DNA from 2 places in the Bacillus sp. 9.4 genome. Region 2 is predicted to be linked to the other one. Evidence: a T-box and tRNA genes for the amino acid it is inferred to sense, from the RefSeq annotation. Region 2 holds a T-box; the other holds one or more tRNA genes.
The links. The T-box of region 2 lies ahead of tyrS (tyrosine--tRNA ligase). A T-box ahead of a tRNA ligase gene usually reads a tRNA of that ligase, here a tRNA-Tyr.
Positions count from the first base shown of each region.

Region 1 (8,140 bases), on a different contig from region 2:
GGGTGAGCGTTCAGATAGCTTGGTTCGCCGTGTGTAGCCCAGCGAGTATGCCCAATTCCGGCTTTCGCCTCTACATTGGCATCCACAACTTCACGAAGATCTGCAATGCGTCCTTTTTCTTTGAACACATGGATTCCCTGTTCGTTGGCAACAGCAATACCAGCAGAGTCATAACCGCGATACTCAAGCTTCTCTAACCCTTTTAATAAAATTTCCTTCGCATCAAGCTGACCGATATAACCTACGATTCCACACATATTTTTCTTCCTCCTAAGATTGTAAAAGGAGACGAAGAAAGTCAAATTTCAAGGGGACTTTCAATCGTCCCCTCCTACATGTTTTTTGGAAGATCATGTGATTTCTCTTTGTTCAAGGAGTCACCCCCTTGGTTTGAAGAAATCCTTACGGCTGTGATCTGCACACTCAGCCGGGAGGCATCCGCCGAAAATTCGATAACCTCCATCCTCGTCAACTAAGCCTTTTTCCGGGCGCTTAGTTCGGGCGCTATAATTATAGGTAAAGCAATAATCCCGTCTTCTTTTCCTATTGAGAAAATAAGAACAAGACAAGCTTGATTTTACAACATGTGGCATAAACGGTCAATTGTTTTTTAAACAACTTTGCCGTATGTCTCACAATTATCTTATGTAATCCTCGCTTGTCTTGTTCACTCTCTGATAATAGACTTCGTTACTCTAATCCCATTTCTGACCGGACGACTTCAACAATGCGATTGACATACTCATCGCACAGCTCTTTCGTCTTCGCTTCAGCCATGACACGGACGAGCGGTTCAGTTCCTGAAGGGCGCACCAAAATCCGGCCGTCGCCGTTCATTTCTTTTTCAACTTCAGAAATAACTGCTTTTACTTTTTCATTTTCTTCAACTTTATATTTATCAGTCACTCTCACATTGACTAACAGCTGCGGGAACTTCTGCATTTCAGCTGCAAGCTCTGACAGTGGCTTGCCTGTGGCTTTCAAAGTGTTCATCAGCATAATAGCAGACAATAATCCGTCCCCTGTCGTGTTGTAATCAAGGAAAATAAGATGTCCTGACTGCTCTCCGCCGACGTTGTAGCCGTCTTTTTTCATTGCTTCTACTACGTAGCGGTCGCCGACAGCTGTCTGTACGCTTTTGATGCCTTCTTTTTCGAGCGCCTTATAGAAGCCGAGGTTGCTCATCACGGTTGAAACCAAAGTATCATCCTTTAAACGGCCCTCTGATTTCAGATGTTTTGAGCATATGTACATGATTTGGTCGCCGTCTACAATATTTCCTTTTTCATCGACAGCAATCAGGCGGTCGCCGTCACCGTCGAACGCAAGACCGAGATCCGCGTTTTTCTCTTTGACAAACGCGCTGAGCGCTTCGGGATGAGTCGAACCGACGCCGTCATTAATGTTTAATCCGTTCGGGGAAGTCCCCATTGTAGAAACATCTGCATCTAAATCAGCAAACAGGTGTGTCGCCAAGGATGACGTTGCGCCATGGGCACAGTCCAATGCCACATGAATGCCTGTGAAATCTTCATCAGCTGTCTGTTTTAAGAATTGCAGATATTTTTGTCCGCCTTCAAAATAATCGTTTACAAGTCCAAGATCTGCTCCGACAGGTCTTGGCAGCTTATCCTCAGGTTCGTCCATCAGGCGCTCAATTTCAGCCTCTTGTTCATCAGAAAGCTTAAATCCATCTCCCCCAAAGAATTTGATGCCGTTATCCTGCACTGGGTTATGAGAAGCGGAAATCATGACGCCCGCCTCTGCATCCATCGCTTTTGTCAAATAAGATACACCTGGTGTAGAAATGACACCCAGACGCATGACTTCTGCGCCAATGGATAAAAGTCCGGCGACAAGGGCTCCCTCCAGCATATGGCCGGAGATGCGTGTATCGCGGCCTATCAGCACTTTTGGACGTTGTTTGTCTTTTGTCAGCACATAACCGCCGAAACGTCCGACTTTAAAGGCCAGCTCAGGTGTAAGCTCACTATTGGCGACACCTCTTACACCGTCTGTTCCAAAATACTTGCCCATTTTATAATCGCTCCTTTTTTATTCCGATGAGGATTGTGAATTCGCAGTGGATTCATCCTCATCCTGATCTTGGTTTTGATCTTTATTTTCGTCTTGGTTTTGATCGTTGTTGTTTTTATCAGTGTTCTTTGTATCTTCTTGCTGATTGTTCTTTTGATCATTTGTTTGTTTATCTGTGTCATCCTGGTTCCCTGATGTATTGCTGCTGTTATCATTCGTTGATGTATTGCTTTTCTTAGACGTCAGCTTGATTTTGGCGTTTTTCCGCCCCAAGGACCAAGTTACATTCTGTGGCCCGTTCACTTCAAGCTTCACGCTATGCTCCCCGTCCTCTAAATCTGAAACATTCACATACAATTCAATATCTGATTTTTTCAGTTTATTTATATTCGTGGGAGAGCCTTTAGCCGTTACATCTATCGCTTGTGATTCAGGATCAAGAAATTCAATGTTTTGTGAGCTGCTCAGCCCTACAGTCTTGATAGGGACATTCTCGAACTTCTGATCCGCTTCACTATCGACTTCTATATGCAAAGTCACCTTTGACGGTGAGATTTTTTTGACACCGTCAGGAAGCGGAATATCTGCCTCGATATCGGAATCCTTGTTAATTTTACTTAAATCTAAGCTGACGCCGTCAATAAATTCAAGAGAATCCAACACATCCTGTGAGCCGTAAACCGTTACCTCACTGGGGCTGGATTCAATATTCGCTATGCTGACACCGTCAGGAAGGCTTCCTGTCCGTTCAATTTTAAAGGGCACTTTTTTACTCGGGCTTGTCACCGGAACGGTAATCTTGATGACCGAGGGCTCCACGTCGACAGGAAGCGCGTTTCCGTCTTTATCATAGACAGTCACTTTCGCTTCCTTTTCAATCGTTTCATCTGCGTTTTCCAAATTCACTGAAGCTTTTACAAGAGAAATATTATCGATGACATTTTTCGATCCGGTAATCTGCACATTTTTCGGACTGACAATCGGCTGCTCCGGAGAATAGCCTTTTTTCATCTTGCTTTTGTTGTAGTACTCCACTTCTACGGGAAAACTTTTGGTCGTCCGTTCCTGAATGGTCACTGTCGTAACAGACGGATTAATTGAGATTGTCAGCCCATCCGACACGTTTTTGGCCTTAAGCTCAACCTTATGCGTGCCGGTTTTCAAATGTTCCATATCGGCATATATTTCAAAGTTCTTGGTCTGCCGAGCCTTTTTCACGGCGCTTGTCGAGCCTTTTATCGTGACATTAACCGTTTGCGGAACACCCGTCACGACGTAATTTTCATCATCATAATACGCTTTAACCGGGATATCAGTCAGAGTTGCTTCATCAGTTGTTGATGTCGGAAAGAAAGATTCACCCGGTTTTTTTGGAGTCGGTGCTTGGTTGCTGTTAACCGCCACATAAAGCAAGAGCGCGAAAAGCAGAGCAATGATTTTCACAGCCCAGCGGTTGTTTAAGAATTTATCCATTTTTCTTGCCCCTCCAATACCAGCGGTTAGAAGAAGTGTCTCTGGTGTTTTTCTTAAACTCGGCTTCAAGCATTTCTTTCAGCGCTTCTTCTGTTAGCTCTCTGTGAAGGTCGCCGTTCCTTGCCACACTGACGCCGCCGGTCTCTTCAGACACAATAATCGTCAAACTGTCTGTTACTTCACTGATACCGACAGCCGCTCTGTGCCGCGTGCCCAGTTCTTTTGAAATAAACGGGCTCTCAGAAAGCGGCAGATAACAGGCGGCCGCGGCAATTTCATTATTTTTCATAATCACCGCACCGTCATGAAGCGGGGTGTTTGGGATAAAAATATTGATCAGCAGCTCAGAGCTGACTTTGGCATTCAGTGGTATGCCGGTCTCAATATAATCCCCCATTCCAGTATCCCGCTCAATGGTAAGCAAGGCGCCTATACGGCGTTTCGCCATATAATTGATCGCTTTTGTAATGGCCTCAATCGTTTTCTGCTGCGCTTCTTCAACAGGCGTGCCGCTCCTCGAAAAAAAGCGGCCGCGGCCTAGCTGTTCAAGCGCTCTTCTCAGCTCAGGCTGAAAAATAATAATAATTGCTAAAAATCCCCATGTTATCGCTTGGTCCATCAGCCATTGAAGTGTGCTGAGGCCCAAATATTGGCTGGCCATACGAACAAGCACGATGACTACAATTCCTTTTAACAGCTGAACCGCTTTCGTGCCGCGTATCACCATAATCAATTTATATATCACATACCAAACAAGGAGAATATCAACGGCATTGCCGAGGTACTGCAAAAAAGGGATATCCTCAAAAGCCATTTCCTCGTCCTCCAAGATTTCAGTCATTTCGTATTTTGTGTTTTACGTGTTACGCATATGTACTTTACATAGCGAGCCCATTATACCACATTTCGATTTAGCAAGTGAAATGTGCCAGCCCTCTCAGCCCGCAAAAAAAGAGCAAAGCGGCTAACGCGCTTTACTCTTCTCCGTTCGGACTGAATGCATCGAGTACACTTTTCCCCGCAGACTTCATCTTGTACCATGTCCAGTCGAATAATTGATTGATTTCTTCAATCTGACCGGTGACTTGTCCAGCAGAGGCCATATACTTTTCGCCGTTTACGACGGTTACATCCCCGTCTATTTTGCCTTTAATAATCAGCTTGCCGTTTTTGACAGTGACATCACCTTTGACCGTCTCACCTTCTGGCACGGTCACAGTATGGTTATGAACCACAAGATTCGGCTGCTTGGATACGCTGAAATTGTGGTCATTATGCCAGCTGTTAAAAAAACCTCCGCCCATCAAAATGATGAATACCGCAGCAGCTGCGATAACGGGATGGGTTCTGAACCATCTTTTTACAGAAGCTCTTTTCTTCTCCTTAGGCAATTTTGCCATGACATTAGCGGTAAAATCCGCGGGGGCTTCGACATGCGATGTGCTCCGTACGAGCGCTATGGATTTCTCCATCTCGTAAAAATGCTTTCTGCATTTCTCGCATGTCTCCAGATGTTCATTTAATACGTGTTCATCTTTTGGAAGGATATCTCCATCAAGATGCATATGCATAAGCTGCACAATTTGTTCAGGACAGCTCATTTCATCACCCCACTTAAAGATCCCTTAATTGTTTTCTAAGAGCCTCTCTGCCTCTGTGAATCCGCGTTTTCACAGTCCCCACAGGAATGTTTAGAATCTCCCCAATTTCAATTAATGAGAGTTCGTCAATATACTTTAATACGATGACTGTTCTGTATTTGTCAGGAAGCTTTAAAATTTTCTGCTGTATCGTGTTTGAGAGCTCCAGCGACACAACTGCATCTTCAGGCAAAACACCATCTGCGGCGATTTGAGAATACATGGTCAAGCCTTCCGTACCAGCCACCTCTGCATCGAGGTAATAATCCGGCTTCTTTTTGCGAATGCGGTCAATGGTCAAATTGGTCGCGATTCGATAAAGCCAAGTTGAAAATTTCCGGTTAATATCAAAACTGTCGATATTAACGTACGCTCTGATGAAAGCTTCCTGTGCAATATCCTCCGCCTCATGCACATTGCCAAGCATACGGTAGCAAAGCTGATAAATTTTATCTTTGTAAATATCTACGATGTCCGCAAATGCATTCTGGTCGCCTTTTTTGACTTGTTTAATTCTTTTTTTAATCATCATTTCCATATTTATCTAACCTCTGCCTTCACCGGTCTGTATGTATACGAGCTTCGTTTCAAAAGGTTTCAATTTTTTTATAAAATAAGTTTATCAAATTTTTGGCAGGGTGTAGATGGTAATTCGTGAATAAACTACCTTAACATATTTTTAAAATTATTATACAGACTGAACAGTTAGAAGTTGGAATGATTTTTCCGAAAAGAAAAAAGACACCTTTTGATCAAAGGTGTCTGTGACTGGGCTAGCTGGATTCGAACCAACGCATGACGGAGTCAAAGTCCGTTGCCTTACCGCTTGGCTATAGCCCAATAATGGTGGAGGGGGGCAGATTCGAACTGCCGAACCCTGAGGGAGCGGATTTACAGTCCGCCGCGTTTAGCCACTTCGCTACCCCTCCACATTAAATTTTGAAAAAACAGTGCCGGCAAGAGGACTTGAACCCCCAACCTACTGATTACAAGTCAGTTGCTCTACCAATTGAGCTACACCGGCAAGATGGTGGAGGATGACGGGCTCGAACCGCCGACCCTCTGCTTGTAAGGCAGATGCTCTCCCAGCTGAGCTAATCCTCCAAATGGTGACCCGTACGGGATTCGAACCCGTGTTACCGCCGTGAAAGGGCGGTGTCTTAACCGCTTGACCAACGGGCCGTTGTGTTCTCGTCGAGCTGACAAAAGTTATTATATACAGGTCACCCCCTGTTTGTAAAGACGAAAATTAAATTTTTTATTTTCAAACTTTTTAACTCCTTTTTTAACTGAAAAAGCCTCCCAACTAAAGCCATTTATTTTATGATAGAGACAAGCAAAGCAAGAGAGGAGAAACCAATATGATTCTAGTCAGTTCCTGCCTTGGAGGCATTGAATGCAGATATAACGGCTCTCACGCAGCGTCGGAGAAAATCAGAAAACTCGTCGATGAAAAGAAAGCAGTCATGGCTTGCCCTGAACTTCTCGGCGGCTTCTCTACCCCACGCGAACCCGCAGAAATCATAGGAGGCACCGGCGAGGATGTCCTCAATGGAACAGCGAAAATCGTGACAGCTTCAGGAGAAGACGTCACAGAACTATATATGGAAGGCGCCGCGAAAACATTGGCTTACGCAAAAGAAATCAACGCTTCTGCCGTCATATTAAAAGAAAACAGTCCATCTTGCGGAAGCGGTTTTATCTATAACGGCACATTCTCTGGCAAAAAAATCACCGGCAGCGGAGTAACCGCCGCACTGTTAAAACAAGCGGGCTACCGCGTCATTTCGGAAAACGAGCTTAACGACATATTGTAAGGAGGCCACCCCATGACTCAAGACATTTCTTTATCCTTCTATAAACCTGAACACTTGCCCGAGCTCCAATCATTCACGCTCACCAACGATGACAAACGCTTTACCTCCCTCCCGAAAGAGGTGCTGTCTCAGGCTCTGGGCATACAGGACCGATACCCGGTTGTCGTCTTAAAAGACGACCTTCCAGTCGGTTTTTTCATTTTACATGCATCAAAAGAAACGCTTGCTTCTTATTCTAACAATCCATTTGCTTTACTGCTCAGCTCCCTGTCTTTAAACGCTGTGCATCACGGAAAAGGCTATGCGAAAAAAGCCATGCTTTTGCTTCCCGCTTTTGTGAGCGGATATTTTCCATGGTGCGACGAAATCATCTTGGCCGTCAATCATCTGAACATACGCGCAAAACACCTTTATATGAAAAGCGGGTTCCTTGATAAAGGACGGCGAAGAATCGGGCCGCTTGGAGAACAGTTGATCCTTCATCATTTCTTATAGTCTTGAGTGAAATAAAATTTCAAAAATTTAAAAACATAGTTGAAATATCATAACAGAAATGAATATACTGAATATTGAGATATATCATTTTAAAACAGGGGGCATCCTCATGTCAGAACCATTAAACCTTCACCGTCTTACAACAGAATCACGCAATAGCCAAACAGTTGAAATCCACAAAGCAAACACTCTCGGCATCCTCAAAATGATCAACAACGAAGATATGAAAGTCGCTGCAGCCGTTCAAGAGGTTCTCCCCGACATCAAAACAGCTGTAGACTGCGCTTATGAATCGTTTCAAAATGGAGGCCGGCTCATATATACAGGCGCCGGCACAAGCGGCAGACTCGGCGTCATGGATGCTGTTGAATGTCCTCCCACCTACAGCGTAAGCCCAGATCAGGTCATCGGAATCATGGCTGGAGGCCCCGAAGCCTTTTTACAGGCAGCAGAGGGCATTGAAGACAGTGAAGAAGCAGGAGCTGAAGATTTAAGAAACATACAGCTCACTTCAAATGACACCGTCATTGCCATCGCAGCGAGCGGCCGCACACCCTACGCCGCAGGCGCCCTAAGATACGCCCGCAAAGTCGGAGCACACACCATCGCCCTTACTTGCAATGAAAATTCCGCCATCAGCAAGGATGCGGATCACAGCATTGAGGTTGTCGTCGGACC
Region 1 is NZ_JBVFMU010000005.1:16,292-24,431, reverse strand. It holds gene glmS (glutamine--fructose-6-phosphate transaminase (isomerizing)) at 1-257, opposite strand, end outside; gene glmM (phosphoglucosamine mutase) at 691-2,037, opposite strand; gene cdaR (CdaA regulatory protein CdaR) at 2,056-3,510, opposite strand; gene cdaA (diadenylate cyclase CdaA) at 3,503-4,324, opposite strand; gene rsiW (anti-sigma-W factor RsiW) at 4,485-5,111, opposite strand; gene sigW (RNA polymerase sigma factor SigW) at 5,125-5,688, opposite strand; tRNA gene ACZ07B_RS17795 (tRNA-Gln) at 5,919-5,990, opposite strand; tRNA gene ACZ07B_RS17790 (tRNA-Tyr) at 5,995-6,079, opposite strand; tRNA gene ACZ07B_RS17785 (tRNA-Thr) at 6,102-6,174, opposite strand; tRNA gene ACZ07B_RS17780 (tRNA-Val) at 6,179-6,254, opposite strand; tRNA gene ACZ07B_RS17775 (tRNA-Glu) at 6,258-6,332, opposite strand; gene ACZ07B_RS17770 (2-thiouracil desulfurase family protein) at 6,512-6,967, shown strand; gene ACZ07B_RS17765 (GNAT family N-acetyltransferase) at 6,980-7,462, shown strand; gene murQ (N-acetylmuramic acid 6-phosphate etherase) at 7,572-8,140, shown strand, end outside.
Region 1: it encodes a tRNA-Tyr, which carries the amino acid that the T-box ahead of tyrS (tyrosine--tRNA ligase) is inferred to sense. The anticodon was not compared.

Region 2 (8,140 bases):
GAAGAGACAGAATAACTGGATTTATTCGTTTTCATTCATAAAACGGGGGATGAAAGGACAAAAAAGCTATGAAAATTAAAAGAATCTTAAATCATAATGCTATCGTCGTAAAGGATCAAAATGAAGAGAAGATTCTCTTGGGTGCAGGAATTGCGTTTAACAAAAAGAAGAATGATATTGTCGATCCGTCAAAAATAGAAAAAACCTTTATCAGAAAAGATACACCTGACTATAAGCAGTTCGAAGAGATTTTAGAAACATTGCCTGAAGACCACATTCAGATTTCTGAGCAAATTATCTCTCATGCCGAAAAAGAGCTGAACATCAAAATCAACGAGCGCATTCATGTCGCTTTTTCAGACCATCTTTCTTTTGCGATTGAACGCCTGAGCAATGGGATGGTTATCAAAAATCCGCTGCTGAATGAAATCAAAGTCCTTTATCCAAAGGAGTTCCAGATCGGCTTATGGGCCAGAGCACTGATTAAAGATAAACTGGGGATTCACATTCCTGATGATGAAATCGGCAATATCGCCATGCATATCCACACAGCAAGAAACAATGCCGGCGATATGACACAAACGCTTGATATTACAACAATGATCCGTGATATTATCGAGATTATCGAAATTCAACTGTCTATTAATATCGTTGAAGATACCATCTCTTATGAACGGCTTGTGACCCATCTCCGCTTTGCCATTCAGCATATCAAAGCAGGCGAATCCATTTACGAGCTGGACGCAGAAATGATCGACATCATTAAAGAGAAGTTTAAGGATGCCTTCCTGTGTGCCCTAAGCATCGGCACCTTTGTGAAGAAGGAATACGGCTTTGAGTTTCCTGAAAAAGAATTGTGCTACATCGCCATGCATATTCAGCGGTTCTACCAACGGTCAGTCGCACGCTGAGACAAACAAAAAACGCTTTTGATCATCTCAAAAGCGTTTTTTTATATCTGTATTATTGGTTGATCGCCGGGTTGCTGATCGTATTCCACTTCGTATACGACATGTAATGGAAATACTGATCACGATATGGGTGTTTCGTATTGGAATTCCAAGGCTTTTCACCGCCGCAGAAGTGGACGACTGCCGGGTTTTGTCTCGCTTCGTTGTAAAGCTTCCGCCCTAACAGAGTCGGTGGGGTTTTCAGCTTTAACATGATATAGGTTTGAGCGTTCCAGCGCGGATGAAGTTCATACCACTGATCATACAAGATCGCATTCAGTGCATCTTGGTCATGCAGCACAAGAAAGTCTTCGTCTGGGTGTTCATTGATAAAGTTGATGACTTTTTCTGTGATGTTTTGCTTTCTCCAAGACTCAAAATCAATAATCATGATACCTGAGTTAAAATACTTCCCTGTATCAGTGACGTTCATTTCTTTCAGGCGTTCATGCTGCCCCGCATCCTCAACAGCGGCTACGGTGTATGGCGCAATGTCTAAGTCCCATAGCTTAGAAATATCCTCTAGGACAAGCGCATCACAATCGATGTAAATCATTCGTTTGATGCTTTCATCCTTAATTAAGTCGGGAATCGAAATGCGGTAATACGCGGCTTTTGTAATATGGCTGCTCTCTACCGCATGTTCATACATTTTGGTATCCACTTCTAAAAACTCAATCGGCACTCCGAATTTCAAAGTGGTTTCTTCCAGTCTTTTTTTGTTATCAGGCTTAATTCCGCCATCAATGACGTATAATTTTACCTCTCTCTCCTGATCCATGTTAGTCAATAAAGAAACGAACATCCCACCTAAATGACGAGCATAATTATCATCTGCGCATGATACGATATGCATGATTTCATCTTTCCTCAATGGTATTCATCTCCCTTTTTGTTGTACAAGTTACATACCCTTTTTCAAAAAAATAAACACGTTCTCCGACATTTTTTAAAACAGAATGTGTGATACAACAAAAAAGGTGTCATTTTTTGAAGATGCGATAAAGCCAATAAAGAATGAAAAAGCTGGCGACCGTGATGGCTTCAGCCGAGACGATATACCATGGCCATGGCCCGAGAACATCTAAGAGAGAGGATCCGCCCGGTTTTTTCGTCAAATACATATAATTCGCGCCAAGCCAGCGATCAATCAGGAAAATACAGACGCCGTACACATTAACAAGCAGGACTGTCACCCATAACGAGCGCTGGCCCATTCTGTAGGTGCCAATCACAGCCATCAGCAGACAGGATAAAAACACAGACCCGTGAGAAATAAAAAAGAGGATATATCGGATATGCGGAAATGAAAACATACCAAGGTCAGGAGTGGCAAGAGCCTGAATCGAACTGCCGATGCCGGCAAAAAATAAAAACACAAACAGCTTTCTGCTTTTTGTCACTAACATAATAGCTGACAAATACACCGACAGGTCACTAAGCTGGAGAGGCAATGAAGTGCGCACCGACCACCTGCCCGTGGCGACCATCCATATTTGATAGCCGATTTGCGAACCAAGCAAAAGAAACACAAACAGAGAACGCAAAAACCGGCTGGCCCTCGGCTGCTTGACCCCATCTTGGAACAAAAACAACAGAATGGCGAAAAGGGCGATAATCGCTAACGTCACTACATGCTCTGTCGAAAATAGATGAAACGGATCATGTTTATAGACGGATTGAACATATTTTTGCAAAACTGCACCCCCGTTTGCGGTTTTTTGTTTATTTTGGCGTTGTTTGGGCTTTTTTTATTCAACCGATATATGGGCTTGAAGTTCACATCATCCTCTGTTACAATTCGTTTCATAGCTAATGATTCTGTTAATTTAAGGCAGGCCTAAAAAATGGAACGTTCACATCAACATCAGCAGCTTCGGAAGGAAGAACACGATACACTTTCTAAGCTCAAACAAATGCCCGTCGAGTCACTCAACCTAGAAGCCATTTCGATCGCTACGAATCTGTATCGGTCTGCACAAAGGCTCCGTGTCAAAATGGAGACTGAGGTTCTTTCTTCCTATAACCTTTCTTGGACCGCTTTCTCCATTCTTTATGATCTATGGGTATGGGGAGCGCTCGAAACGAGAAAAATCGCTGAGCTGTCAGGGATATCTACAGCTACAGCAAGCAACGTGATCAAAACGCTCGAAAAAAAGAATTTTTGCCGTAAAAGCATCGACACAAGAGATCGGCGACTCGTGTTTGTCTCTATCACCGATTCCGGCAAACAAGCGATCGAAGAACTCTACCCGGAGTTTCACAAAGGGGAAACAGAGCTCATTGCGGGAATGACGAAGGACGAACAGAAAATATTGACAGGGCTGCTTAGAAAGGTAGCTGACAATCTTCATACAACATAAGCTTTGACGGGAATCCAGTAGCGGTTTGTCTCCCTGTTTCAGAGAGCCGGCGGAAGGTGCGAGCCGGCACACAGCAAACGTGAATTACCTCCCCGAGCTTTCTTTGTGAACCTTAAAAGTAGCAAAGAACGGGAAACCGTTATTCGAATGAGCGGAAGACAATGTCTTCAACCAGGGTGGTACCGCGTGCATTGAGCCACGTCCCTTATCGGGATGGGCTCTTTTTTGTGTTTGTAAAAAAGGAGGAAAAATGATGAGAACATTTGAGCAGCTCACAGCGTCACAGCAAAAAGAGGTAGAAAGACAGCTTCAGCTATACATGACAGGCGCCCACGAAGTCATACCGCCGGAGGAATTAAAGGCAAAGCTCGTGAAATCAATTTCCACGGGCACGCCGCTTAAAATTAAGCTCGGATTAGATCCGTCTGCACCGGATGTACATTTGGGCCATACGGTTGTGTTAAATAAGCTTCGCCAATTTCAAGAAAACGGCCACATTGTCCAGCTGTTAATTGGGGATTTCACAGGAAAAATTGGTGATCCGACGGGAAAATCGGCAGCCAGAAAGCAACTGACTGATGAAGAAGTTCAGCACAATGCCAAAACCTACTTTGAGCAATTCGGAAAAGTGCTTGATCCAGAAAAAGTCGAGCTTCACTATAACTCAAAATGGCTGAAAACATTGAATCTGGAAGATGTCATTGAATTAGCAGGGAAAATAACGGTAGCCCGCCTGATGGAGCGCGACGACTTTGAAGAACGCATCGCCATGCAAAAACCAATCTCACTGCATGAATTCTTTTACCCATTGATGCAGGGATATGATTCTGTCGTTCTCGAAAGTGATATTGAATTAGGCGGAACGGATCAGCATTTCAATGTCCTCATGGGACGGCATTTCCAAGAACGATACAACAAAGAAAAACAAGTCGTCATCCTTATGCCGCTCTTGGAAGGCTTGGATGGCGTCGAAAAAATGTCAAAGTCGAAACACAACTACATCGGCATTAACGAACATCCAAACGACATGTACGGAAAAACGATGTCACTGCCCGACAGCCTGATGAAAAAATACATCCACTTGGCGACAGACTTAGAGCTTGAAGAGAAAAAACAGCTCGTAAAAGACTTAGAAACCGGCGCCGTTCATCCGCGTGATGCCAAAATGCTTTTAGCCAAAACAATCGTCCGAATGTATCACGGAGAGAAAGCAGCAGAAGCTGCCGAACACTCGTTTAAAACAGTCTTTCAGGAAAACAGCCTGCCGGAAGATATACCGGCCGTAAACTGGAAAGGCGAAAAAACGATAGCGATGATTGATCTGCTCGTCAAGCTAAAACTCCTCTCTTCGAAGAGCGAGGCGCGCCGCATGATTCAAAACGGAGGTGTACGCATCGACGGAGAGAAAATAACAGATGTTCACGCCAAAGCAGAGATAAGAGAGAATATGATCATCCAAGTCGGCAAACGCAAGTTTTTAAAGCTCCAATAGTCTGATATTCCGAAACGCTTATGACCCTTCATTCATAAGCGTTTTTTTGCAGGTATAAAGCACTGTCTTTTCAAAAACGCTCTCCATCTTGCAGGAAACTCCTTTAGCATCCCGAAATATTCCCCAACCATACATTTAGGGGAGGTTTATTTTTGATGAAAAAGCTTTTGACTGTCATGACGATGGCTGTTTTAACTGCCGGCACACTGCTCTTGCCGGCACAGAGTGTCACCCCTGCCGCGCACGCTGTACAAATATCAAATAGCGAGCGCGAGCTTCCATTCAAAGCAAAACATGCGTACTCTACCATTTCTCAGCTAAGTGAAGCAATCGGCCCCAGAATAGCCGGAACTGCAGCTGAAAAAAAGAGTGCCCTATTGATCGCCTCATCAATGAGAAAATTAAAGCTTGATGTGAAGGTTCAACGATTCAACATTCCTGACCGGCTTGAGGGAACACTGTCTTCAGCAGGACGCGATATTCTTCTCCAAGCGGCGTCCGGTTCAGCTCCGACTGAGGAACAAGGGCTGACGGCCCCGCTTTACAATGCGGGATTGGGCTATCAAAAGGACTTTACCGCTGACGTCAAGGGCAAAATCGCCTTGATTTCCAGAGGAGACCTGACTTATTACGAGAAAGCCAAAAATGCCGAAGCCGCCGGAGCGAAAGCTGTCATCATTTATAACAACAAAGAAAGCCTCGTGCCTATGACGCCAAACCTGTCGGGAAATAAAGTCGGCATTCCGGTCGTCGGCATTAAGAAAGAAGACGGCGAAGCACTTACCCAGCAAAAAGAAGCCACCTTAAAACTAAAAGCATTCACAAACCAAACCTCCCAGAATATCATCGGAATCAAAAAACCAAAGAACATCAAACATCCAGACATTGTGTACGTGACGGCCCATTACGACAGTGTTCCTTTTTCACCCGGAGCAAATGACAACGGCTCAGGAACCTCTGTTATGCTGGAGATGGCGCGTGTCTTAAAAAGCGTTCCATCTGATAAAGAAATCCGCTTTATCGCTTTCGGCGCCGAAGAGCTCGGCCTGCTCGGCTCCTCTCACTATGTAGATCATCTATCGGAAAAAGAGCTGAAACGAAGCGAAGTGAACTTCAACTTAGATATGGTAGGCACAAGCTGGGAAAAAGCGTCTGAGCTGTATGTCAACACATTGGATGGCCAATCTAACTATGTTTGGGAATCCAGCCATACGGCTGCTGAAAAAATTGGGTTTGACAGCCTGTCTCTGACACAGGGAGGATCATCTGATCATGTGCCATTCCACGAAGCCGGCATTGATTCCGCGAACTTTATTTGGGGAGACCCGGAAACAGAAGAAGTTGAGCCGTGGTATCATACCCCTGAAGACTCGATCGAACATATCAGCAAAGAACGCCTCCAGCAAGCAGGCGATCTTGTGACAGCCGCAGTCTATGAGGCTGTGAAAAAAGAGAAGAAACCGAAAACCATTAAGAAACAAATGAAGGCGAAAGCATCTGACATTTTTGAAGATATCAAATAAAAAAAGACGGCACTTGGGTGCCGTCTTTTTTTAATCCACTTCTTTCTTAATCCCCAGCATTTTCTCATCTAGGTAATGGGCAATCTCCGCGGCTTCCTTCAGCTCATCTGTTAATTGCTTAGGAACGTCATTGTTCAATTTATAATAAATTTTATGTTCAAGGCTCGCCCAGAAATCCATCGCGATTGTCCGGATTTGAATTTCTGCTTTGACGTATTCCACACGGTTCGTTAAATTCACAGGCATCTCAATGATTAAATGCAGGCTTCGATAGCCATTCGGTTTGGGTGTCTGGATATAATCCTTTACCTTTACGATTCTCAAATCTTCATGCTGCTTCAACACATTCACGACATTATAAATGTCAGAAATAAAGGAACAGATGATGCGCACGCCGGCAATGTCGTGAATATGCTCCTTCATTTCCTTCGTCGTAATCTCACAGCCCTTTCTCATTAACTTATTCACGATGCTTTCAAAGCTTTTGACACGGGATTTTGTATGTTCAATCGGGTTGTGTCCGTGAATGAGGTTATATTCCTGGCTAATAATTGAGAACTTTGTATCGAGCGCATCTAGCGCAAATTTATAAACTAATAATTCATTTTTCCAGTCTTCCATTACTGCTTTTAAATCGTCCATATGTGTTACAGATAAATCCATTTTCGTCATCTCCTTTAACGGAACTTTATCCGCTGTCCATGTACTAGACGTCCCTGTCTGCTGCAAGGTTCTATGAATTTTTTTACAAAATGCGGTCGATTGTAACAAAAAAAGACCGCACGAAACGAGCGGTCTTTTTTATTATCGGAAATAGCTGATCAATAATCCGATCGAGAGCAGGAATCCGAAAAATGTATTTGTTTGGGCTGTTGATTTCATTGCGACAATCATATTCATCGGCATTTCGTTCTGGACGAAGCCCTTCACTGCCTGAACCGGCTTAGGCACGCTCAAAAAGACGACAAACAGCCATGGGCTTGCGGCACCGGTAATAACCAAGCCGACAACCCAGATATAAGCGACGGCAAACGACGCAGCTAACAGAGTAACAGCTCCCTTATGCCCCATCAAAATCGCCAATGTTTTGCGGCCGCCTTTTTTGTCCTCTTCAATATCACGAATGTTGTTCGACAGGTTAATCGCGCCGACAAGAATCGCAATCGGGATGGAAATCAAAATGCTTTGCGTGTTGATCATATCTGTCTGAATGAAAAACGAAATCAGCACAAACACCGAACCCATGCAAATGCCTGAGAATAATTCACCGAACGGCGTGTACGCAATCGGCAGCGGCCCGCCTGTATACAGGTAGCCGATCGCCATGCCGACAAGGCCGATCAGCGCAAGCCACCAGCTGCTGCTCGCACAAATATAGACACCGAGCAAAATGGCAATCCCGTATGATGCGAGAGCTAATTGCAAAATCGTTTTAGGCTTCATTCCGTGGCGTACAATTGCCCCTCCGATTCCGACTGATTCTGCTGTATCTAACCCGCGTTTAAAATCATAGTATTCATTAAATAAGTTCGTCGCGATCTGGATCCATAGGCAAGAAAACAGCATAGCCAAAAACAGCAGCAGATCAACCTTCACATAAAACATCGCCAAAACGGTTCCGAGCAGCACAGGCACAAACGATGCGGTTAACGTATGAGGACGAGTTAACTGCCAAAGGATCTGCCCCATGCTTTCTTTTTGCGGCGCTGTCTGACCCTCACCCTTATTTGTTTGGTTCATCTTCCTCTTCCTTTCTATTAAAAGGCTTACTTTTTTTCAGCCGGCAGCTTAATAAAAAACTCCTTTTGCTTC
Region 2 is NZ_JBVFMU010000004.1:84,618-92,757, forward strand. It holds gene sacX (SacY negative regulator SacX) at 1-15, shown strand, start outside; gene sacY (transcription antiterminator SacY) at 69-911, shown strand; gene ACZ07B_RS16210 (glycosyltransferase family 8 protein) at 964-1,824, opposite strand; gene ACZ07B_RS16215 (YwaF family protein) at 1,934-2,647, opposite strand; gene ywaE (tyrZ transcriptional regulator YwaE) at 2,798-3,313, shown strand; T-box leader at 3,308-3,522, shown strand; gene tyrS (tyrosine--tRNA ligase) at 3,564-4,805, shown strand; gene ywaD (aminopeptidase YwaD) at 4,961-6,328, shown strand; gene ywaC (GTP pyrophosphokinase YwaC) at 6,359-6,991, opposite strand; gene ACZ07B_RS16240 (1,4-dihydroxy-2-naphthoate polyprenyltransferase) at 7,133-8,068, opposite strand.